3 regions of the Allobosea sp. LjRoot9 genome follow, and region 1 is predicted to be linked to each of the others. Evidence: predicted binding sites of a transcription regulator. Region 1 holds the regulator's gene; each other region holds the start of a gene.
What was found. Region 1 encodes LexA, which represses DNA repair genes until DNA is damaged. Its sites were predicted from a motif close to TGTTCNNNNTGTGTTCNG; they were not measured.
Positions count from the first base shown of each region.

Region 2: recA (recombinase RecA) is a predicted target of LexA. The motif match lies at 1,567-1,584, and genes of this name have one in related genera.
Region 3: ssb (single-stranded DNA-binding protein) is a predicted target of LexA. The motif match lies at 4,170-4,187, and genes of this name have one in related genera.

Region 1 is NZ_CAXUPC020000001.1:1,045,351-1,052,769, reverse strand. Features, by position in the region: gene ACSQ3P_RS05025 (patatin-like phospholipase family protein) at 1-543, opposite strand, end outside; gene ACSQ3P_RS05020 (anthranilate synthase component II) at 720-1,337, shown strand; gene trpD (anthranilate phosphoribosyltransferase) at 1,353-2,366, shown strand; gene trpC (indole-3-glycerol phosphate synthase TrpC) at 2,374-3,186, shown strand; gene moaC (cyclic pyranopterin monophosphate synthase MoaC) at 3,183-3,668, shown strand; gene ACSQ3P_RS05000 (molybdopterin molybdotransferase MoeA) at 3,665-4,876, shown strand; gene lexA (transcriptional repressor LexA) at 4,958-5,677, shown strand; gene ACSQ3P_RS04990 (ComEC/Rec2 family competence protein) at 5,671-7,419, opposite strand, start outside.
Region 2 is NZ_CAXUPC020000001.1:160,691-168,109, forward strand. Features, by position in the region: gene alaS (alanine--tRNA ligase) at 1-132, opposite strand, end outside; gene recA (recombinase RecA) at 397-1,482, opposite strand; partial or broken gene ACSQ3P_RS00755 (transposase) at 1,715-2,091, shown strand; gene ACSQ3P_RS00760 (glycosyltransferase) at 2,107-3,270, opposite strand; gene ACSQ3P_RS00765 (hypothetical protein) at 3,399-4,817, shown strand; gene cckA (cell cycle histidine kinase CckA) at 4,860-7,367, opposite strand.
Region 3 is NZ_CAXUPC020000001.1:633,400-640,818, reverse strand. Features, by position in the region: gene ACSQ3P_RS03135 (ABC transporter substrate-binding protein) at 1-1,035, opposite strand, end outside; gene motA (flagellar motor stator protein MotA) at 1,399-2,256, shown strand; gene ACSQ3P_RS03125 (flagellar motor protein MotB) at 2,285-3,154, shown strand; gene ssb (single-stranded DNA-binding protein) at 3,550-4,086, opposite strand; gene ACSQ3P_RS03115 (FAD-binding oxidoreductase) at 4,254-5,735, opposite strand; gene ACSQ3P_RS03110 (isocitrate lyase/PEP mutase family protein) at 5,879-6,715, shown strand; gene ACSQ3P_RS03105 (GntR family transcriptional regulator) at 6,755-7,419, shown strand, end outside.

The DNA of each region.
Region 1 (7,419 bases):
CTTGCGATGCTCGACCGCGATGGCGTCGAGCAGATCGTCGCTGGCATAGCGCTCGATCAGGCGACGCAGCGGCGCGGTGTCGTAGAGCGATTCGCCGACGAGGCCGATCACGCCCTTGTCGTTGAAGAGGTCCTTGTCGCCATAGCGGGTGTAGATCTCCTCGAGTTCGGCATCATGCGCAGGGCCGAGGAAGGCAAAAGGCGCGGCGAGCGAACCGGTGCTGACGCCGGTGACGACCTCGAATTGCGGGCGATCGCCGCGCGCGCTCCAGCCCTTGAGAAAACCCGCGCCATAGGCGCCGTCGGCGCTGCCGCCAGAGATCGCCAGGAAGGACGCCGATCTCTGGCAAGGCTCGCAGCCCGACCTCGCGATCTGGCGGTACTGAATGTCGAGATAGGTCTTCGTCTGCGCGTCGACCGCGTCGGCCCAGAAGCGGATCGCGCCGTAGCCGGTGAGTTCGGCCGTTGCGAGCCCTTCATAGGGCAAGGCCTGAGGCCGCTCGCCGGTGTTGCAGCCGGCCAGCAACAGCGCGGCCGTCACCATGCCAATATATCGGCCGATATATCGATTGAACGCCACGCACCGCCCTCGAGCACTCACCAGAAGCGCATCATGCTCGGCGATACCCTTGCCGCGCAATGGCGTTCGACCGCGCTGCAACTTGACCGCCCTGCCCTCGACCGTGCATGACCTTGCGCCTTAACTTGAGCCTTGAACCGATGCGCATCCTGCTGATCGACAACTACGACAGCTTCACTTGGAACCTTGTCCACCTGATCGGCGGGCTGGGGGCTGACGTCGTCGTGCGCCGCAACGATGCGGTCACGGTCACCGAGGCGTTGTCCGACGATTACGACGCGATCGTGCTGTCGCCCGGTCCCTGCACGCCCAACGAGGCCGGCATCTGCCTTGACCTCGTGCGCGAGGGCGCTGGAACCAGGCCGATCTTCGGCGTCTGCCTGGGTTTGCAGGCGATCGGCCAGGTCTTCGGCGGCGAAGTCGTGCGGGCGCCCCTGCCGATGCACGGCAAGATCTCGGCGATCCGGCATCAGTCGCGCGGCATGTTCCGTGGCATCAACGGGCCGATCCAGGCGACGCGCTACCATTCGCTCGTCGTCTCCCGCCAAACCTGCCCCGCAGCACTCGATATCGAGGCGGAGAGCGATGACGGGTTGATCATGGCGCTGTCGCATCGCGAATTTCCCGTGCAGGGCGTGCAGTTCCACCCCGAGAGCATCGCCTCCGAGCATGGCGCGACGATCCTGCGCAATTTCCTCGAGAGCTCCGAGCGATGGTCGCAGCAGCACCGCTCCGCCGCCCTGCCCCAGACCGCCTGATTTCGCAGAGTTCACATGGACGACTTCAAACCCTTCATCGCCAAGGTCGCGACCGGAGCTACGCTTTCGCGCGACGAGGCCAAAGACGCCTTCGACACCATCCTCTCGGGCGAGGTCACCAACGCCCAGGCCGCCGCCTTTCTGATGGCGTTGCGCGTGCGCGGCGAGACCACAGAGGAGATCACCGGGGCTGTCGCCGCCATGCGCGGCAAGATGGTCAAGGTCCAGGCTCCGGTTGATGCCATCGACATCGTCGGCACCGGTGGCGATTCGTCGGGCTCCTACAATGTCTCGACGCTGGCTGCGATCATCACGGCCGCCTGTGGTGTGCCTGTCGCCAAGCACGGCAACCGCGCCGCCTCCTCGCGCTCGGGCGCTGCCGACGTGCTGATGGCGCTCGGCGTCAGGGTCGGGCTCGACGCGGCGGCGACGGAGCGCTGCATCAAGGAGGCCGGCCTCGGTTTCATGTTCGCGCCGACGCACCACGCCTCGATGCGCCATGTTGCGCCGGTGCGCACCGAACTCGGCACCCGCACGATCTTCAACCTGCTCGGCCCCCTGTCGAATCCGGCCGGCGTGACCAGGCAGCTCGTCGGCGCCTTTTCCGAGACCTGGCTGGAGCCGATGGTGAAGGTTCTGGCCTCGCTCGGCTCGCAGCGGATCTGGGCCGTGCACGGCTCCGACGGTCTGGACGAGATCACCACGACCGGACCGACGCGGGTCGTCTCGCTCGAAGGCGGCAAGATCGAGAGCTTTACGATCAACCCGGGCGATGTCGGGCTTGCGCTGGCGAAACCTGCGGATCTGCGCGGCGGCGAGCCGGAACAGAATGCGGCCGCGCTGCGCGCCGTGCTCGATGGGCAGAAGACCGCCTTTCGCGATATCGCGGCCTTCAATGCAGCGGCTGCGCTCGTCGTTGCCGGCAAGGCGGGCGATCTGCGCGACGGGCTGGCCCAGGCTTTCGCCGCGCTCGACAGCGGTCGCGCCAAGGCCCGGCTCGATGCTTTGATCGTCAGCTCGAACGCGTGAGGCGGCGATGACCGATATTCTCGCGAAGATCGAGGCCTATAAGCGCCAGGAGATCGCTGCCGCCAAGGCCGCGATCCCGCAAGCCGAGATCGAGCGACTGGCACTGGCCGCCTCGCCGGTACGCGGCTTTGCCGCTGCGCTCGCGGCGAAGCATGCCACGGGCCAGTCGGCATTGATCGCGGAGATCAAGAAGGCGAGCCCGTCAAAGGGGCTGATCCGGGAGGATTTCGATCCACCCTCCCTCGCGAAGGCTTATGCGGCAGGCGGAGCCGCCTGCCTCTCGGTGCTGACCGACGCACCGTCGTTCCAGGGTCGGCCCGAATTCCTGACGCAAGCGCGCGAGGCCTCCGGCCTGCCGGCGCTGCGCAAGGACTTCCTCTACGACGCCTATCAGGTGTTCGAGGCGCGGGCCTGGGGTGCCGATTGCATCCTGATCATCATGGCCGGCGTCGACGACGCCACGGCGCGCGAGCTCAACGCCACGGCGCAGGGCCTCGGCATGGACGTTCTCGTCGAGGTTCATGACGAGGCCGAGCTCAATCGTGCGCTAGAGATCGACAGCCGCCTGCTCGGCATCAACAACCGCGATCTGCGTAGCTTCCATGTCGATCTCGCCGTCACCGAACGCCTGGCGCCGCGCATTCCCGATGACCGGATCATCGTCGGTGAAAGCGGTGTCTTCAGCCCCGCCGATATCGCCAGGCTGCGGCGCGTCGGTGTCGAAACCTTCCTGGTCGGCGAGAGCCTGATGCGCCAGGCGGATGTGGCACAGGCGACGCGCGCTCTGCTTGCAGGTCCAGGCAAGGAGGCCGCGGCGTGACCGGCCTCAGCCACCTCGATGCGCAGGGCCAGGCGCATATGGTGGATGTCGGCGACAAAGCCGAGACGACGCGTATCGCCATCGCCGAGGGCAATGTGGTGATGCAGGCAGCCACGCTCGACATCGTGCGGCGCGGCGATGCGAAGAAGGGCGACGTGCTCGGCACCGCAAGGCTTGCCGGCATCATGGCGGCCAAGCGCACGCATGAACTGATTCCGCTTTGCCACCCGCTGCTGATCAGCAAGATCGCCGTCGATCTCACGATCGACGAAGCATTGCCCGGCGTTCGCGTGCGCGTCGAGGTGAAGATGAAGGGCCAGACCGGCGTCGAGATGGAAGCGCTCACCGCCGTCAGCGTCGCCTGTCTCACGGTCTACGACATGGTCAAGGCGGTCGATCGCGCGATGCATATCGAGGGCATCCGGCTGGTGCATAAATCCGGCGGGAAATCTGGCGTCTACGAGGCGGAGCAGCCGGCATGAGCCTGACCCCGGTCAAGGTCGCGCTGCAGGCGCTGCTCGACAGCGTTCCTGGGCCGACATCCGTCGAGATCGTTCCGCTGGCCTCCTGCGCCGGGCGCGTGCTGGGCGCCGACATCGTCGCGCTCAGGACACAGCCGCCTTTCGCCAATTCGGCCATGGACGGCTACGCAGCCCGCGCCGCGGATCTTGCGCCGGCAAATGAACTGCGCGTCATCGGCGAATCGGCGGCCGGGCGCGCCTTTGCAGGAACGGTCGGCCCCGGCGAGGCGATTCGCATCTTCACCGGCGCGCCTATGCCCGATGGTGCCGATACGATCCTGATCCAGGAGAATGCCGATGGCGTCGGCGGCACGGTCATCCGCGTCCGCGAAGGCGCCCAGCCGGGGCGTTTCGTCCGCCCGGCCGGCCTCGATTTCCGGGAAGGCGATGTCCTCCTCCCGGCGGGACGCCGGCTCGACAGTGCCGCGCTCGGCCTCGCGGCTGCAGCCGGACACCCTACCCTGCCGGTTCGGCGCAAGCCCCTGGTCGCGATCCTGGCGACCGGGGACGAACTCGTCCTGCCGGGCGAAACAGTCGGCCCCGACCAGATCGTCGCTTCGAACAGCTATTCCCTGGCGGCGATCGTCGAGGAGATCGGCGGAACAGCCTTCGATCTCGGCATTGCACGCGATAATCATCCCGATCTCGCCGCCAAGATCGAGCGGGCGCGAGCCGCCGGCGCTGACGTGCTGATCACGCTCGGCGGCGCCTCGGTCGGAGCGCATGACCTCGTACAGGAGGCCTTGAAGCGCCAGGGCATGGAGCTCGGCTTCTGGAAGATCGCGATGCGGCCGGGCAAGCCGATGATGATGGGGCGGCTTGGAGCCATGGTCGCCGTCGGCCTACCCGGCAACCCGGTCTCGTCGATCGTCTGCGGGCATCTGTTCGTGGCGCCGCTGATCGAGGCGCTGCTCGGCATGCCCGATCCCGCGCGCGACCGCAGCGAACCGGCGATCCTCGGAATTGATATGCCGGCTAATGATGAGCGTGAAGATTATCTGCGCGCCGATCTTCAGCACATCGAGGCCGGCTGGCTCGCCAGCCCCTTCGCCAAGCAGGATTCCTCGATGCTGGGCAATCTGGCGCGCGCTCGGGCGCTGGTCATTCGCCCGGCCCATGCAGAGCCGGCAAAAGAAGGCGCACCCTGCCGGATCATCCGCCTCCGCTAGGTTAGCTTGCGGAACACAACACGAACGTGTATGATGTTCGTGATTTGTTTCGAATTCGCGCCGCGGGCGCTGGCGGGGACCATGCTGACACGCAAACAATTCGAATTGCTCCGCTTCATCCAGGAACGCCTGCGTGAAAGCGGCGTGCCGCCCTCCTTCGACGAAATGAAGGACGCGCTCGATCTCCGCTCGAAATCCGGCATTCATCGCCTGATCATGGCGTTGGAGGAGCGAGGCTTCATTCGCCGGCTGCCCAATCGCGCCCGCGCATTGGAGGTGATCAAGCTTCCCGATGGCGTCGGCATGCCACAAGGCGCGCGCCCGCGTTTCAGCCCCTCCATCGTGCAAGGTGGCCTCGGCCAGGGCGGCGGCCTCGGCAAGGCGCGCCCGGCCCCTGGTCCCGAAGAGGAGGCGCGTGCCACGATCGCAATCCCGGTGATGGGGCGGATCGCCGCCGGCACGCCGATCTCGGCGATCCAGAGCCGCAGCCACAGTGTGGCGCTGCCGGCGGACATGCTCGGCGCCGGCGAGCATTTCGCGCTTGAGGTGCGCGGCGATTCGATGGTCGAGGCCGGCATTCTCGACGGCGACACCGTCGTCATCCGCCGGCAGGACACCGCCAATACCGGCGACATCATCGTGGCGCTGATCGATGACGAAGAGGCGACGCTGAAGCGCCTGCGCAAACGCGGCTCGTCAATCGCGCTTGAAGCCGCAAACCCGGCTTATGAAACCCGTGTGCTCGGCCCCGATCGGGTCAAGATCCAGGGTCGGTTGGTCAATCTGATGCGGCGCTACTGAAGCCGGTCGGGCTCGGCTGCCACATCGCCCGTATCGCTCCTCTCCGGCTGCCGCGCAGGAGGCTGCTGCGCGGGCCTTGTGCTTGTCGCCGCGCGCTTGCGTATCCAGGGGCGATCGGCATCCTGCCGTTCTGCCTGGACGATACGCCAGCCGCCTGCAGTGCCGATGAGGGAGGTCGCGCCGTCGCGGTTCAGGGCCGTCCGGTCGACCAGCTTCGCTGCGCAGGGAGCCGACCAGGGTATCGGCGTGACGACGAGGTCGGCGCGCAGGCAATCCTCGATGACGGCGAGCCGGTCTTTCGCATAGGCGATCCGGCGACCATTGCGAGCGGTAACGACACAGCCTTGCGTATCGCAAGCCGCATTCTTGCGCAGGCTCGCATCCGTGGGCTGCCGCCCATCGCCATCGGCGACGAGCCATTGTTGCAGCACGAAGCTGCTTGGCCGGCCGGCCAGAATGAAACGGTCGTCGGCTCCGCGCACGACGAGGCCGGAACCGTCGCGTTCGACCACGATATCCGGCCGGTCCGGCTTGGCCGCGACCGTGACGCCCATCACCAGCGGCAGGATGGCGAGCAGCCGAAGCTTCGTGCTCCACAGCGTCAGCCAGAGCAGTGTCATCGCAAGGCAGACCAGCGCGGCCTCGCCGAAGGCGGGAATGATCAGCGTCGAGTGGTCGATCGCCGCGACCCAGTGGGCCAGCCGCAGCACCACCTCGGAGGCGGCGCCCATCAGCCACCAGGCCGGCCAATCGAGGCCGAAGGGGTAGGCCAGCACTCCGAACACCGCAGCCGGCATGACGAACAGCGAGACGAAGGGCAAGGCGAGCGCATTGCCGAGCAGCCCGAACGGATTGAAGGTCTGGAAATGATAGGCGCCGAACGGGGCCGTCGCCGCCGTCGCCAGCAGGGTTGTGATGACGGTGCCGCTGGCGGCGATCCAGAGTGGGCGCAGCGGCCAGGGCCATGGCGATGGCGGCGCGGTCTGATTGCGTTCCTCCCAGCGCTCGGCAAAGGCGATCAGCGCCGCTACCGCCCCGAATGACATCTGGAAGCTCGGCCCGAGCAGCGCCTCGGGCTCGCGCAGCAAGACGATGATCGCTGCCAAGGCAAGGTTGCGCATGCTCAGCGCCGGGCGGTCGATCAGGATTGCGCCGAGCATCACCAGCGTCATGATCAATGACCTGACGGTTGCGACATCGGAGCCGGAGAAGACGCAATAGGCGGTTGCTCCGATCATGGCGGCAACGGCGGCGATCTTCTTGATCGGCCAGTGCAAGGCCAGCGTCTGCGAGAGCGCCAGCAGCGCCCGCACAAGCCAGAGGATCGTGCCGGCGGCGAGCACCATGTGCAGGCCCGAAATCGAGACGATGTGGTAGATGCCAGCCGCGCGCAGATCGGCATTGGTCGTTTCCGTGATCAGGCCGCGCTTGCCGGTCACCAGTGCCGCCGCCATCGCGCCGGCCTGCCCGCCCCCGACGCTGGCGATGCGGGCGGTCAGGGCGTTGCGGGCGCGGTCGATCAGCACGGCTCTCGCGAGTTCGGGCGGAGGCGGGCCTGGCGCCGGTGTCAGCATGATCTTGCCGGGGATGTTGCCGACCGCGCCGATGCCGCGAAAGAACGCGTCGCGGCCGAAATCATAGCCGCCCGGTCGCGCCGGACCAGGCGGCGGCAGAAGGCGTGCATTGGCCGTGATATGGTCTCCCGGCGCGACTGTCTCCGCCTTGATATTGACGCGGACGCG
Region 2 (7,419 bases), 880 kb from region 1:
CACCATGCCCGAATTGGCGAACATCAGCGTCGGGTCGTTGCGCGGCACGAGCGGGCTCGAGGCGACGACCTCATGGCCGGCCGACTTGAAATAATCGAGGAAGGTGGACCGGATCTCGTTGACGCCGCTCATCGCAATTGGAAACTCTGGTTCAGGACGGGGCCGGGGCGCTTCCCGGCGACATCAGCGTTCTAGTCAGGCGGCTTGCCCCTGTCGAGAGAGCCAAAGCGCGAGATGCTGTCCCAAAGCCTTGACTGCAAACGAAACCTTGGCCGCAAACGAAAACGGGCGGCCCGATCGGCCGCCCGCTGAAATCTGAATCCGTCTCTCATCTAAGAGTGAGAGCAGGATCAATGCGAAAAACCGGTGCCCAGTTTTTCGCATCCTACTCTGGGCTCAGGCCTCCCCCTCGTCGAGATCGTCATCGGTCGGGGTCGCCTGGTCGAGGATGCGCTCGGCGACGAGGCCGGAATTCTGCCGGATCGTCGCCTCGATCTTGGCCGCCACATCTGGATTGGCCTTGAGGAAAGCCTTGGCATTCTCGCGGCCCTGGCCGAGGCGCTGGCTGTCGAAGGAGAACCAGGCGCCTGATTTTTCGACCATGCCGGCCTTGACGCCGAGATCGACCAGTTCGCCGACCTTGGAGATGCCTTCGCCGAACATGATGTCGAACTCGACCTGTTTGAAGGGCGGGGCGACCTTGTTCTTCACGACCTTGACGCGGACTTGGTTGCCGGTCGCTTCCTCGCGGTCCTTCAGCGTCGAGATGCGGCGGATGTCGAGGCGCACCGAGGCGTAGAATTTCAGCGCGTTGCCGCCGGTGGTGGTCTCGGGCGAGCCGTACATCACGCCGATCTTCATGCGGATCTGGTTGATGAAGATGACCATGCAGTTCGAGCGCGAGATCGAGGCGGTCAGCTTACGCAGCGCCTGGCTCATCAGGCGGGCCTGCAGGCCGGGCTGGACATCGCCCATCTCGCCCTCGATTTCGGCGCGCGGAGTCAATGCGGCGACCGAGTCGATCACCAGCACATCGATCGCTCCCGAGCGCACCAGCGTGTCGGTGATCTCCAGCGCCTGTTCGCCGGTGTCGGGCTGCGAGATCAGGAGGTCGTCGAGATTGACCCCGAGCTTGCGGGCATAGACCGGGTCGAGCGCATGCTCGGCGTCGACGAAGGCGCAGACGCCGCCCTTCTTCTGGGCTTCGGCGATGGTGTGGAGCGCGAGCGTCGTCTTGCCGGAGGATTCAGGCCCGTAGATCTCGATGACGCGGCCGCGCGGCAGGCCACCCACGCCGAGCGCAATGTCGAGGCCCAGCGAACCCGTCGAAATCGTCTCAATCTCGATCGCCTGCTGGTTCTTGCCCAGCCGCATGATCGAGCCCTTGCCGAAGGCACGTTCGATCTGCGAGAGCGCTGCGTCCAGCGCCTTGGCCTTGTCCATCGAGGAGCCTTCCACGAGCTTGAGATTCGCCTGATTCACGGGTTGCGCTCCTTATGGCAGGGGCGCGACCACATCTCAATGCGCGCCATAACGGTATGTGATCATGGTTTGTTCTCTTGGGCAAGTTCTTTTTTTGTTCTCGTCGGGGGGCGAAGCGGATGGCCGACTAAGTTATTTCGAAGGCGATTGGAGCCAACACCCTGCCTGAGAGGGCTGACTCGGGAAGTCTGAACGGCGCGGATAAGTGGGGTTTCTGCCTGAAGGCGGCATGATGGCCGTGACAGAAGAGACCAGGACGAGACGACCGCGACGGAACCAATACCGGCTTTCAAGGCGAAGGTGGCGTGGTCGCAATTAAGGGCGAGAAAGCGCCGGCCGAACTGGCTCAGGAGTTTGACGTCCATCCCAACCAGATCACGCGAAGGCGCAGCCAACTTCTGGAGGGAGTTGCGAGGGCTTCGGCTGGGATCCCAGGACTGAGGGCGCCGCTCCGACGATCGACGTGAAGGCCTTGCATGCAACGATCGGAGAGCTAATGCTCGAGATTATTTTTTGTCCGGCGCACTCGGCTAGGCAGGCCTTCTGAGCGCAAGACGATGATCGATCGCGCAAGATCCTCCGCTCAGCCGGCAAGCCAAGGGCTCGGGATCAGCCGTGCAGCATCTAGGGCCGACCGGGTTGGACCACGACGACGACGCCGGCGGCGGCATCGCGGTGCTGGGGCGGCACTCCCCAGGCGGCCCGGCTCGAGCTCCAATAGTTCCAGATGGCGGCGCCCGCGGCGCCCATGCCGCCGGCCAGCAGCCAACTCGTCTGCATCTGCAGGGCGGTCAGCGCGATGAATTCGGCAATCAGCGCGCCCGAGGCGCAGGCCATCGCGAAACGGGCGAGGCCGCCCCACCAGGCCCGCCCCGTCAGGCGCAGATCGCGGAAGGTCAGGAGATTGTTGAGCGTGAAATTTGAGGCCATCGCTGTCGCTGTCGCCAGCGCCTGGGCGATCCAGAACGGCGTCACCTCGATATGACGCAGCAAAGCCAGCGCGGCCATGTGCACGACGAGACCGGTTACACCGACGCAGGCGAACATGATGAAGCGGCTGGGAATGAGGTTGCCCGTGCGCTTTTCCACGAGCTGTGCGGCAAGTTCGAGCATGATCCGCAGATCGAGCTTCGACACGCCGCCGATGCGGGCTCGCAGCGAGGTCGATACCTCGACGACCTTCGGCGCGCGCTGGCCCGAGGCGAGCACGTCGACCAGAATCTTGAAGCCGACGCCCGACATGCCGGCGCGAGCCTGCTCGAACCATGAGCGCGTCTGCAGGAAGAAGCCGGCAAGGGGATCGGTGGTGTGGGCGCCGATGACGAGCCGGCTCAGGCCGACTCCGACCGTGCTCAGCAGACGCCGGAAGCCCGACAGGCCAAGTTGCGTATCGGGCCGGAAGCGGCTCGCGACAGCGATGTCGGCCTGCTCGGCCTGCAGTTTTTCCACCATGCCGGCGATGAGGGAGGCATCGTGCTGCCCGTCTCCGTCCATCACGCCCAGGATATCGCCGCGTGCGATATCCCAACCGGCGATGCAGGCGGAGGCTAGGCCGCGCGCACCCTCCCGCTTGAGCAGGCGGATGCGGATATCCTGGCTCATCAACCCGCGGACGACTGCGGCCGTACTGTCATTGGCGGAATCATCCACCACGATGATCTCGTAGGTCAGGCTGGCGAGAGCAGCACCAGCCTCGGCGACGACTGCGGCGATCGAGGCGCTCTCGTCGAGCGTGCAGATGACCAGGGAGACCTTGGGTTTTCCGAAAACCGTGCTGACGTCGGACATGCCCAATCCCGTGCTGCGACGTTTGCACACTAGATCGCCGACCTTCGCCATTCAGTTAAAAGTAACGGATAACGGGCCTTTAAGTGATGGTTGATAATGTGCGGCGGTCTGTTTCGATGTTGCTAACCATGTCCAGGTTGAATCTCGTGGTCGTCGGCGTCGTGATGCTGACGATGATGGGCATCGCGTCGTTCGCACCGCCGGTGCTCGGCGATGGCGACACCTGGTGGCACGTCAAGGCCGGGCTCTGGATCCTCGACAACGGCCATGTGCCCCATCTCGATCCCTTCGCCACCCACCGCCCGGCGTTGCCCTGGGTGATGCATGAGTGGTTGTCCGAGGTGCTGATGGCGCTGGCGTTCCGCTGGGCAGGCTGGAGCGGGGTGGTCGTCCTGACTGGGCTTGCCGCCGCACTCGCATTTGCGCTGCTTGGAGCGCGGTTGGCGCGCGATCTGGAAGGCTTAGCGCTGGCCTGCGTGCTGCTGCTCGTCGCCTCGCTGATGTCGGCGGGGTTCCTGGCACGGCCTCACATATTGGCCCTGCCGGTGCTCGTGGCCTGGACGATCAGCCTGCTGAAGGCCCGTGAGCAAGACCGCGCGCCGTCACTGCTGCTGCTGCCGTTGATGGTGATCTGGGCGAACCTGCACGGCGGCTATGCTTTCGGCATCGCGCTGATATGCCCTTTCGCGCTTGAGGCGCTGGTCGAGGCGAAGCCTGCCGCCCGCTGGCGCGTGGTGTGGAGCTGGGGCGTGTTCGGCATCGCCAGCGTCGCGGCCTCCGTCGTCACGCCTCATGGGTTCGAGGGGCTGCTGTTTCCGTTCAAGCTGCTCTCGATGAAGAGCATCGTGCTGATCGGCGAGTGGCAGCCGACCAGCTTCGCTATGCTCCAGCCGCTGGAGGTTGCGCTGGCCGCTGTGCTATTCATTGTGCTGCAGTATCGGGTGCGAATGCCGGTCCTGCGCGTCGTGCTGCTGCTGGGCCTGCTGCACATGGCGCTGGGCCAGACCCGCCATCAGCTTCTGCTCGGTTTCGTCGGGGCGCTCCTGCTGGCCGAGCCTCTGGCGCGGGCTTTTGCCGATAGAAGAGATCTGCCGAAAGCGAGCCGGTCGGCGCGGGCCGGATGGCCGGACTTGGTCGCGTTGATGGCCGGCCTCGCGGTCGTGGCCGGTCTCAGACTGGCGTTGCCGCTCGTGCGTAGTAACGGGCCGACCGCGCCCATCGCGGCGCTTGCGACCGTGCCCCAGGCCCTGCGCGCCAAGCCCGTCCTGAACTCCTATGCCTTTGGTGGCTATCTAATCTGGCTGGGTATCGCCCCCTCGATCGACGGTCGGGCCGACATGTATGGCGACGAGGGCATGTTTGCCAATGACCGTCTGCTATCGGCGGATCCAGCGGTGCTCGATGCGGCGCTTGCGCGAATCGATGCGCAGTGGACCGTGCTCGCGCCGCAGGAGCCACTGGTCGCGCTGCTCGACACAAAGCCCGGCTGGCGCAGGCTCTACGGCGATGCGTTCGCTGTCCTGCATGAGAGGGTGCCTGGGGGCTGAGGACGCTGGTGTCGTGCGGGATCGCGCAACAGCCGATCCCTCTCACCCCATCGCCGCCTTCACCGTTTCGACCAGCTGCTTCATCGTGAAGGGCTTTGGCAGGAACTGGAAGTCTTCGCCCTCGGGCAGGTTCTTGCGGAAGGCTTCCTCGGCGTAGCCGGAGACGAAGACGACCTTGGTCGCCGGGTTGCGCTGGCGCAGTTCGCCGAGCAGGGTCGGGCCGTCCATTTCCGGCATCACCACGTCGGAGACGACGAGGTCGATGCGGCCGTCATGCTTCATGAAGATGTCGAGTGCCTCGACGCCCGAGGCCGCCTCGTGGACCGTGTAGCCGCGCGAGACCAGCATGCGGGCGTTGAGCGCGCGGACCGCATCCTCATCCTCGACCAGCAGGATGACGCCGGCGCCGGTATGATCGGCAGCGAGCTTCTTGGGCGCCTCCTTGGCGGCGGCTTCGGCGGCGATCTCCTCGGCGCTCGGCACATGCCTGGGCAGGAAGATGCGGAAGGTCGTACCCTGGCCGACGGCGGAATCGCAGAAGACGAAGCCGCCGGTCTGCTTGACGATGCCATAGACCATGGAGAGGCCTAAGCCAGTGCCTTTGCCGACCTCCTTGGTGGTGAAGAAAGGCTCGAAGATCTTGTCGAGATGCTCGGGCGAGATGCCGGTGCCGGTGTCCTCGACCTCGAGCAGCACATAGTCGTCGGCTGGCAAGGCGGCATGGCCGAAGCCCGCCGCATCGGCGGCTGCGACATTGCGGGTGCGCACCGTCAGCTTGCCGCCATCGGGCATGGCGTCGCGGGCGTTGACTGCGAGATTGACGATGACCTGTTCGAGTTGGCCGAGATCGGCCTTGACCGGCCAGAGGTCGCGGCCCTGGCGGACATCGAGCCCGACTTTGTCGGCGACCACGCGCTTCAGCATCAGCGAGAGATCGGAGAGCACGTCGCCAAGTTCGAGCACCTGCGGGCGCAGCGTCTGCCGGCGCGAGAAGGCGAGCAATTGGCGCACCAGAGCCGCCGCGCGATAGGCGTTCTGCTTGATCTGCATGATGTCGGGGAAGGAGGGGTCCGTCGGCCGGTGGCTAGCGAGCAGGAACTCCGAAGCGTTGATGATGACCTGCAGCACATTGTTGAAGTCGTGTGCGATGCCGCCGGCGAGCTGGCCCACCGCCTGCATCTTGCCGGCCTGGTCCATATTGTCCTTGAGCTTGCGCTCGTCGGTGGTCTCCAGCGCATAGATGATGGCGCGCTCGCCGTCGCCATCCTCAGTGGCCGCGACGGGAGAGAGGTAGAGCCTGGCCGAGCGCCCGTCCTCGCCGGCAAGCGTGACGTCGAGCGGAGCGATGTCGGCGCGGCCATCCATCGCGTCCGACAAGGCGCGCTGCAGCTCGGCCGCGCCCGGCGTGACCAGGTCCTGGATCGCGGCCGGCTGGGGACCGGCCTGTGTCAATCGGGTGAAGGCGGCGTTGGAGCGCAGGATTGCGCCGGCCTTGTCGACGGTGGCGATCGCCATCGGCGTGGAGTGGAAGAAGCGGGCGAAGCGGGCCTCGGCGTCGCTGCGGCCGTCGGAGCCGGCCTCGCCGGAGGTGCGGTTCAGCACCAGCGTGCGCGAGGGGCCGGCGCGGCCATCGCTGCCGAACGCGACCTGATGATGCAGCCTGACGGGCAGCGGCACGCCGTTGCGGCGCTTGAGGTCGACATCGAGCACCTCGGTGCGGACATCGCCGGGCAGGCCGCGAATGGCCTGGATGAGGGCAGCCGCGTTGGGCGTCGCGATGTCGTCGAGGTGCAGGCCGCCGGAGCCGAAGCGGGCGAGATCGAAATCGAGCCAGCCGGAGAGGGTGGCGTTGAGATAGGAGACCTCGCCATCGGCATCGATCGAGACGAAACCGGCCGGCGCATGGTCGAGATAATCGATCGCGTGCTGCAGTTCCTGGAAGGCGTTTTCCTGGCGCTCGCGCTCGGGCGTTACGTCCGAGACGCTCCAGAGCGTGGCCGGCCTGCCGTCGCGGTGAACGGAGGAGACGCGGATGCGGTACCAGCCGACGCCGCCGCGCCCGTCGAGCGCGGGCTCGAGCCGGACCTCCTCGATGAGGCGGCGGTTCTCGCGTGCTGCGGTGGCGAGGCGGTAGATCGCCTCCGAGACGTCGGCGCGGCCGGTGAAGAGGCGCTCGACCGGGCGGATGTCGCTGGCGCCGCGGGCGCCGGCCAAAGCGAGATAGGCCTCGTTGGCATAGACGATGCGGTTCTCGCCCTCGGTGACGACGACGCCGTCCTCGGCGCCATCGACTATGGCCTTGGTCAAGTCGTTGCGGGCGGCACGGCCGGAAAACTGGATGAGGCCGATGGCGAAGGCGAAGAGGCCGAAGACGCCGACGACAGAGAGCAGCGCCAGCAATCCCAGGATCAGCGGCTGCGCCCATTCATTGGCGATGAAGCCGAGCGCGATCGCTGCGCCGACGAGCAACCCCGCGACAAGCAGGATGACGCCGATATGGCCTGGCTTGTCGGAGCGATCGATCGCCGTGGTCGCCGTGGTTCCGCTCATTGCGGTTTGGTCCGTTCCATTGACACCGCAGCGGTGGTCCTGCGACCGGCCG
Region 3 (7,419 bases), 410 kb from region 1:
CATGCCGGCATCGCTCGCCAATGGCGTGCCCGGCGGGAACACGCCGACGCCGGGGCGCCACAGGCTCTTATCGGGCCCGCCGACCGCCTCCATGAACTCGGACTGGTCGATCGCCAGCAGGATCGCGCGGCGGATCGCCGGATTGTCGAAGGGCGGATGCAGGTGGTTCATCCGCATGATCGCAACCGCGCCCGTGGTCTCCTTGATCACGACCTCGATCGCGGGATTCTTCGCCAGCATCGGCAGCAGATCGGGCAAGGGCTGCTCGACCCAGTCCATCTCGCCGCTCTGCAGCGCGGCCGCCGCCGTCGCGGGGTCGGGCAGAGTGTGCCATTCGACCCGGTCGAAATTCACGATCTTGGGTCCGGCGGTGCGGCCGGGCACACCACCGCTGCGCGGAACATAGCCGGCGAATTTCTCATAGACGGCGCGGCTGCCGGATTGGCGCTCGGCCGCGACGAAACGGAACGGGCCGCTGCCGACGACTTCGGTGACCTGGGTGAAGGCGTCCGTATTCGCCAGCCGCTCGGGCATGATCACCGGCATGAAGGCGGTCATCTTGGCGAGCGCATCGGGCAGGAGCGGGAACGGCTTCTTCAATCGGAACTGCAGCGTCCTGTCGTCGACGGCCGTGAGCTCGTCGGTCAAACCCAGCAGCGTCTGGCCGAAGGAATCGCGCTTGCCCCAGCGCTTCAGGCTCGCCACGCAGTCGCGGGCCAGCACGCGCGCGCCGTCATGAAAGACGAGGCCGTCGCGCAGCTTGATCGTCCAGACCTTGCCGTCGGCATCGGCGACCGCGCCCTCGGCCATCTGCGGCTGGGCCTTGTAGGTCTCGTCCTGCCCAAACAGCGTATCGTAGACCATGAAGGCGTGGTTGCGCGTCACCGTCGCCGTCGTCCAGATCGGATCGACCACGGCGAGATCGGCCTGCGGCACGAATTTCAGCACGCTCTTATCGGCCGCACGCCCGATATTCGGAGCGGGCAAGGCCAGCGCCGCGGCGCCAAGCTGAATAAACCTACGCCGTGTCGGCATGATCGACCTCCTCTCGCTGAACCGGAAGCGCAGCACAAGCGAGAGCCTATCCTGCAGCTGGAATCAGGCAAGCGGCATGCCAATGCGCGGCGGCCGCGCCGGGGAGAGACGATCAAAAAAACGGACGGCCCGGACCTCGTCCTGAACGCCGATCACCGGGATTGGGGGAGACTCATTGCTCGCCGATTTCTTCCCCTGGGCCTGCTCTGCCGCCCCAAGCCTCAAAGCCGTGGCCGGCGGAAGACGCTTACAAACCTGCGGCCTCATGGCTCTGAACTCGCCGTTAACCTTGATCGTTTATTTCGCCAGACCAGTAGTGGCTTCGCGCGGGCTGTATTTGCTGCGGCGCAAGGATGGCAAATCATGCGACTGATCGTCGGCGCAATCATCGTCTTCGTCTGCGTCTTCGGCAGCTACTCGGCTATGGGCGGCCACCTCGAGGTCCTTTGGCAGCCGTTCGAGTTTGTTATCATCCTCGGTGCAGCGATGGGCGCCTTCGTCATCGGCAACACCGGCCCGGTGCTCAAGGCCGTGCCCGCCATGCTCGGCACGCTCGTGAAGGGCCCCAAATACAAGCAGGAAAGCTATGTCGAACTGCTGGGGATGCAGTATTCCTTGTACAAGCTCGTGAGGCAGAAGGGCATGCTCGCGGTCGAGCAGCACATTGAAAATCCGAGCGAGTCGACGCTGTTCAACGCCTTCCCGACTTTTGCAGCGAACCATCATGCGGTCGAGTTCGTCTGCGACTACATGCGCATGTTGACGCAGGGCGCCAACAACGTCCACGAGATAGACGCTCTCATGGACGAGGAATTGGAGACGCACCACCAGGAGCAGGAGCGTATCGTTGCGGCCATGCAGTCGCTCGCCGACGGAACACCGGCGCTCGGCATCGTCGCCGCCGTGCTCGGCGTGATCAAGACGATGGGGGCGATCAAAGAGCCGCCGGAGGTGCTGGGACATCTGATCGGCGGCGCGCTCGTAGGCACCTTCTTCGGCGTCTTCGTCGCCTACGGCTTCTTCGGGCCCATGGCGCAGTCGCTTAGGAGCCTCTTCGAGGCGGAATCCAAATACTACCTTTCACTCAAGGCGGGTCTCCTCGCCCATATCGGCGGCCAGCCGCCGGTGATGGCGGTAGAATTTGCCCGCAAGGCTCTGTTCAGCGACGTCCGCCCGAGCTTCAGCGAAGTGGAAGCGGCAACCGCCGGTCTGCCCGCCTAGATCTGACCCAATCTCCAGCAGGGACTCGATGACCAACCCCACCCAGACGATTATCATCAAGAAGGTCAAGAAGGCCGCTCATGCGCACCATGGCGGGGCCTGGAAGATCGCCTATGCGGACTTCGTGACCGCCATGATGGCGTTCTTTCTGCTGATGTGGCTGATTAGCATGACGACGCAGGAGCAGAAGATCGGCCTGGCGGAGTACTTCGCGCCGACGGCTGTGAGTCCTAGCACCAGTGGCGCTGGCGGCATGCTGTGGGGCACCGCCCTAGACACGTCAGGCAGCAAGTCGTCGGCGCCTCGCGACGCGACGATGGGCCCCACCAAGGAGGACGGAACGCGTCGGGCCGACCCGGGCCGCACCAGCGACCGCGAGGTCAACCGCCCTACCACCAGCGTGCAGGACAACCAAAGCGCCATGACCAGCCTCCGGCAGGCGCTCCAGAACATGCCCGAAATTGCCGAGCTCTCGCGCAACATCATGATCGAGCCGACCAAGGACGGGGTGAACGTTTCCCTCATGGACCAGGACGGCCGCTCCATGTTCGCCGAGGGCTCGGTCCAGCCCCACGAGCGCACCCGTCGCGTGCTGGCGGCGATCGCGCCCACCCTGCGCCGGCTGCCCAACCGCCTGTCTGTCACCGGCCACACGGCCGCGGCGCGCCCAGGCTCGGAGCGGGGCGTCGATCCATGGAGCCTTACCGCCGGGCGTGCGCTCGCCGTGCGCGAGATCCTGTCGGTTGCCGGGCTCCCCCACGACCGCTTCACCTCCGTGGTGGGACGCGCCGACACCGAGCCGGTCTTCCCCGACAATCCCTACCTCTCGCCGAACCGACGGGTGGCGATCACGCTGCTCAATGAGGCGCCGGCGCTGCCCCCGAGCGCCTTTCGCTGACGGCGAAGCGCCTCGGCCGGTTCAGAGTCCGTTTGAGATTGAGCTCATTGGCTGACACGACGAGGCTGACCATTGCGACGTGGATCATGGCCTCGGAGACGTCGATGTGCTGCCCGAAGTCACGGCCCCGCCTATGCAAAACTCCCAACCGGCGAAGCAAACTTCAAGCGCGCCATGATCCCGCTGCGCGCCGTGAACCGGCTCTAGAGCGTTTTCGAGCGAAGTGGACACCGGTTCGCGTGAAGAAAACGCGTTAAAACAAGAATCTAGAGCATTTCCGCGTCTCGGAGAAACGCGGAAATGCTCTAACCGACAGACGTTGGCAGAAAAGCAAAAAGGCGTTGTAAAACAACGCCTTAATGCCTTGCTCCCTACATAGTCGTCATAGGTATTTGCTAGAACGGAATATCGTCGTCGAGATGGGTCGAGGATGAACGGCCGCCACCGCCGCCCGCCATGGCGGGCTGGCGCGGTGCAGTGCCGCCGCCCATCGGGCTCGACCGGCCAAAGGAGCTGCCGCCGCCCGAGCGATCCTCCATCGCGCCGCCGCCTTCGCCATATTCGTCCGAACCGCCCTGCCCCCGGCTGTCGAGGATGGTCAGTTCGCCACGGAAGCGCTGCAGCACGATCTCGGTGGTGTATTTCTCGACACCCGACTGATCCTGCCATTTGCGGGTCTGGAGCTGGCCCTCGATATAGATCTTCGAGCCCTTCTTCAGATATTGCTCGGCGACCTTGGCGAGGTTCTCGTTGAAGATCACCACCGAGTGCCACTCGGTGCGCTCCTTCTTCTCGCCCGACTGCTTGTCGCGCCAGGTTTCGGAGGTCGCGATCCGCAGATTGACCACGGGCTCGCCGCTGCCGAGACGCCGCACCTCGGGATCGCGCCCGAGATTGCCGACCAGAATGACCTTGTTGACGCTACCAGCCATGAGAGGCTCCATTTCCTGCGCACATCGAAACCGGCCATCGACCGGAGCCGGACCCTACCGATCCGTGACGCCACTATCAACGATGTTCTTGCTTTGTTCAAGCGCTTTCACTAGGGTTGTCCCCGGAATTCGTGACTCGATTTTGCCGGGGCCAGCAGCGGCCGCGATCAGCCCCGCGGCGCGGCCGGCAAAACCTTGCCGGGCAGGAGCTTGCCGGTCAGTGTCTTGCCGGGCAAGACCTTGCCAGGGTTGAGGATGCCGAGCGGGTCGAGCGCCTGCTTGATCGCGCGCATGACGTCGACCGCCTCGCCATGCTCGCGCTCCATGAACTGCGCCTTGCCATAGCCGATCCCGTGCTCGCCGGTGCAGGTGCCATCGCAGGCGATGGCGCGCTCGATCAGGCGCTCGTTCAAGCGCTTCGCCTCGGCCAGCTCGGCCGGTGAATTCGGGTCGATCACTAGGCCGAGATGGAAATTGCCGTCGCCGACATGGCCGACCGTGCCGATATAGAAACTCGCCGCCTCGATATCGGCTTGCGTCGCCGCAAGGCATGGCGCGAGCTGCGAGATCGGCACGCAGACATCGGTGCTCCAGATCCGGGCGTCGGGGCGCATCGCCTGCAGCGCGTAATGGATGTTGTGTCGGGCGCGCCAGAGCCGGCGCCGCTCTTCCGCGTCGGTCGCCCAGGCGAGATGCGTCGCGCCATGCTCGCCGACGATCCCCTCCACCGTCCTGGCCTGCTGCTCGACCTCGGCGGGGCTGCCATGCAGTTCGAAGAACAGGGTCGGCGTCTCCGCAAGCTCCAGCTTCGAATGCCGGTTCACCGCCGCGATCGCCCGCGCATCGGCCAGTTCCACCCGCGCCACCGGCACAGCGCACTGGATCACCGCCGTGACGGCCTCGACCGCGCCCGCCACCGTGGCGAAGGAGCAGACCAGCGCCGAGACCGCCTCGGGCAGCGGGTGCAGGCGCAGCGTCACCTCGGTGATGATCCCGAGCGTTCCCTCCGAGCCGACGAACAACCGGGTCAGATCGTAGCCGGCGGAGGATTTGCGCGCCCGCCCACCGGTCCTGATGATGCGCCCATCGGCCATCACCACGGTGAGCGTCACCACATTCTCGCGCATCGTGCCGTAGCGCACCGCATTGGTGCCCGAGGCGCGCGTCGCCGCCATGCCGCCCAGCGTGCATTCGGCTCCGGGATCGACCGGGAAGAACAGCCCGACATCGCGCAGCGCCGCATCGAGCTGCTGGCGGGTGACCCCGGCCTCGACCGTCGCGTCGAAATCCTCCGGCCGGATCGCCAGGATGCGCGTCATGCCGGAGAGATCGAGGCTCACCCCGCCCTGCAAGGCCGCGATATGGCCCTCCAACGAGGTGCCCGCGCCGAAGGCGATCACCGGGGTCTCGTGCTGCGCGCAAAGCCGCACGATCGCAGCCACTTCTTCAGTCGTCTGCGCCCTGCAGACAGCGTCGGGCGGGCGGCTGACATGGTAGGATTCGCCGCGGCCATGATGCTCGCGCTCGGCCAGCGAGGTCGAGAAGCGGGGGCCGAGCAGCGCGCGCAGCGCCTCCGCCAGCGCCGGGACGAGCCCGCCCGCCGCGGGAGCCGTATCGAGGGAGCGTGAGGCTGGCAGGACGGCTGTCACGGCGGCGTCTCCGATCGAAACGGGCTTGGGTCGAAACGGGCTCAGGACAGCGCGGTTGCGCGCCGCCCCGGCATCACCGAGGACTGGCATACAAGCCCGTCTCATGCAAGGTTCTGTATCTTGCATACAGGACGGAGATTGCCGTGAGCCCTCGCCATTCCCTCGCCGACAGGCTGCGCCAGCCCGGCCTCGTCGTCGCCCCCGGCTGCCATGATGCGATCGGCGCGCGAGCCATCGCGCAGGCCGGCTTCGAGGCGGTCTACATGACCGGCAACGGCCTCTCCGCCAGCCTGATCGGCGCGCCCGATATCGGCCTACTGACCATGACCGAGATGGTGGCGCGCGGCCGCGCCTTGGCTGCCGCCGTTTCGGTTCCGGTCATCGCCGATGCCGACACCGGCTATGGCAACCTCAACAACGTCGCCCGCACGGTCGCCGAATACGAGGCCGCCGGCGTCGCCGCGATCCATCTCGAGGACCAGGTCACGCCCAAGCGCTGCGGCGCCATGGCCGGCCTTGCCCTGGTCTCGCGCGAGGAGCACGCCGAAAAGATCCGCATCGCGGTCGCGACGCGGCGCGATCCCGATTTCCTGATCATCGGCCGCTCGGATGCGCGCCTGCCCTTGGGCCTCGACGAGGCGATCGCGCGCGGGAAGGCCTATGCGCAGGCCGGGGCCGATCTCGTCCTGCTGGAGATGCTGCAATCCGAAGACGAGATGCGCCAGGCCCTGCGCGAGATCGAAGCGCCCCTGATGTTCAACTATGTCGAGGGCCGCGTGCCTTCACTCACCGCCGAAGAATTCGGCCGCATCGGATTCAAGCTGCTCAGCTATCCCGTCTCGTCCACGCTCGCCTACGCCCATATGATGACGGCCTTCGCCCGCGAATTGAAGCGCAGCGGCACCACGCGCGGCCTGGAGGCCAATATGCTCGACCTGCCGAGCTATGAAGCCTTTCTCGGCCGCGAGCATTATGCCTGATACCGGCGTCGAATCGCGGAGGGCCGAAACGTGACGAGCATGAAGGCGATCAGGCGTTTCAAGGTCCAGCAGCCGAAATCGCTGGTCACCATCGTCGAGGAACGCCTGCGCAAGGCGATCATCGACGCCGAGATGCGCTTCGGCGAGGCGCTTTCGGAGGATGCGCTGAGCAGCGCGCTCGGCGTCAGCCGCACGCCGGTGCGCGAGGCGCTGGCCCGCCTCCAGCTCCAGGGCCTCGTCACCATCGTGCCGAAGAAGGGCACCTTCGTCTTTGCGCCGACGGCAGAGGACGTCGCCGAGCTTTGCACCTTCCGCTTCATGCTGGAAACCAACGCGCTGCGCGAATGCCTCGCGTCTGCGCGAGAGGCAACGCTGGACGGCATGGCGGGTGCGATCGCGGTGATGGATGCGGCCCAGGCCAGCGGCACGCGCCATGACTATGCCCGCGCCGATACCGGCTTCCACGAGGTCTTCTTCCTGCATTGCGGCAACCGCTATCTCGGCAATGCCTATCGCAGCGTCTCGGGCCGGGTCGCGGCGCTGCGCACGCATCTCTCGGTGCCGCTTGAAGGCGAGCAGGCCCGCTCGATGAGCGAGCATCGCCTGATGGTCGAGGCCTTCGCCAATGGCCGTATGGCGGATCTCGACGGCCTCCTGCGCCAGCACATCCTGCGCGCCCGGGACGCCTATGGCGATGTCCTGCG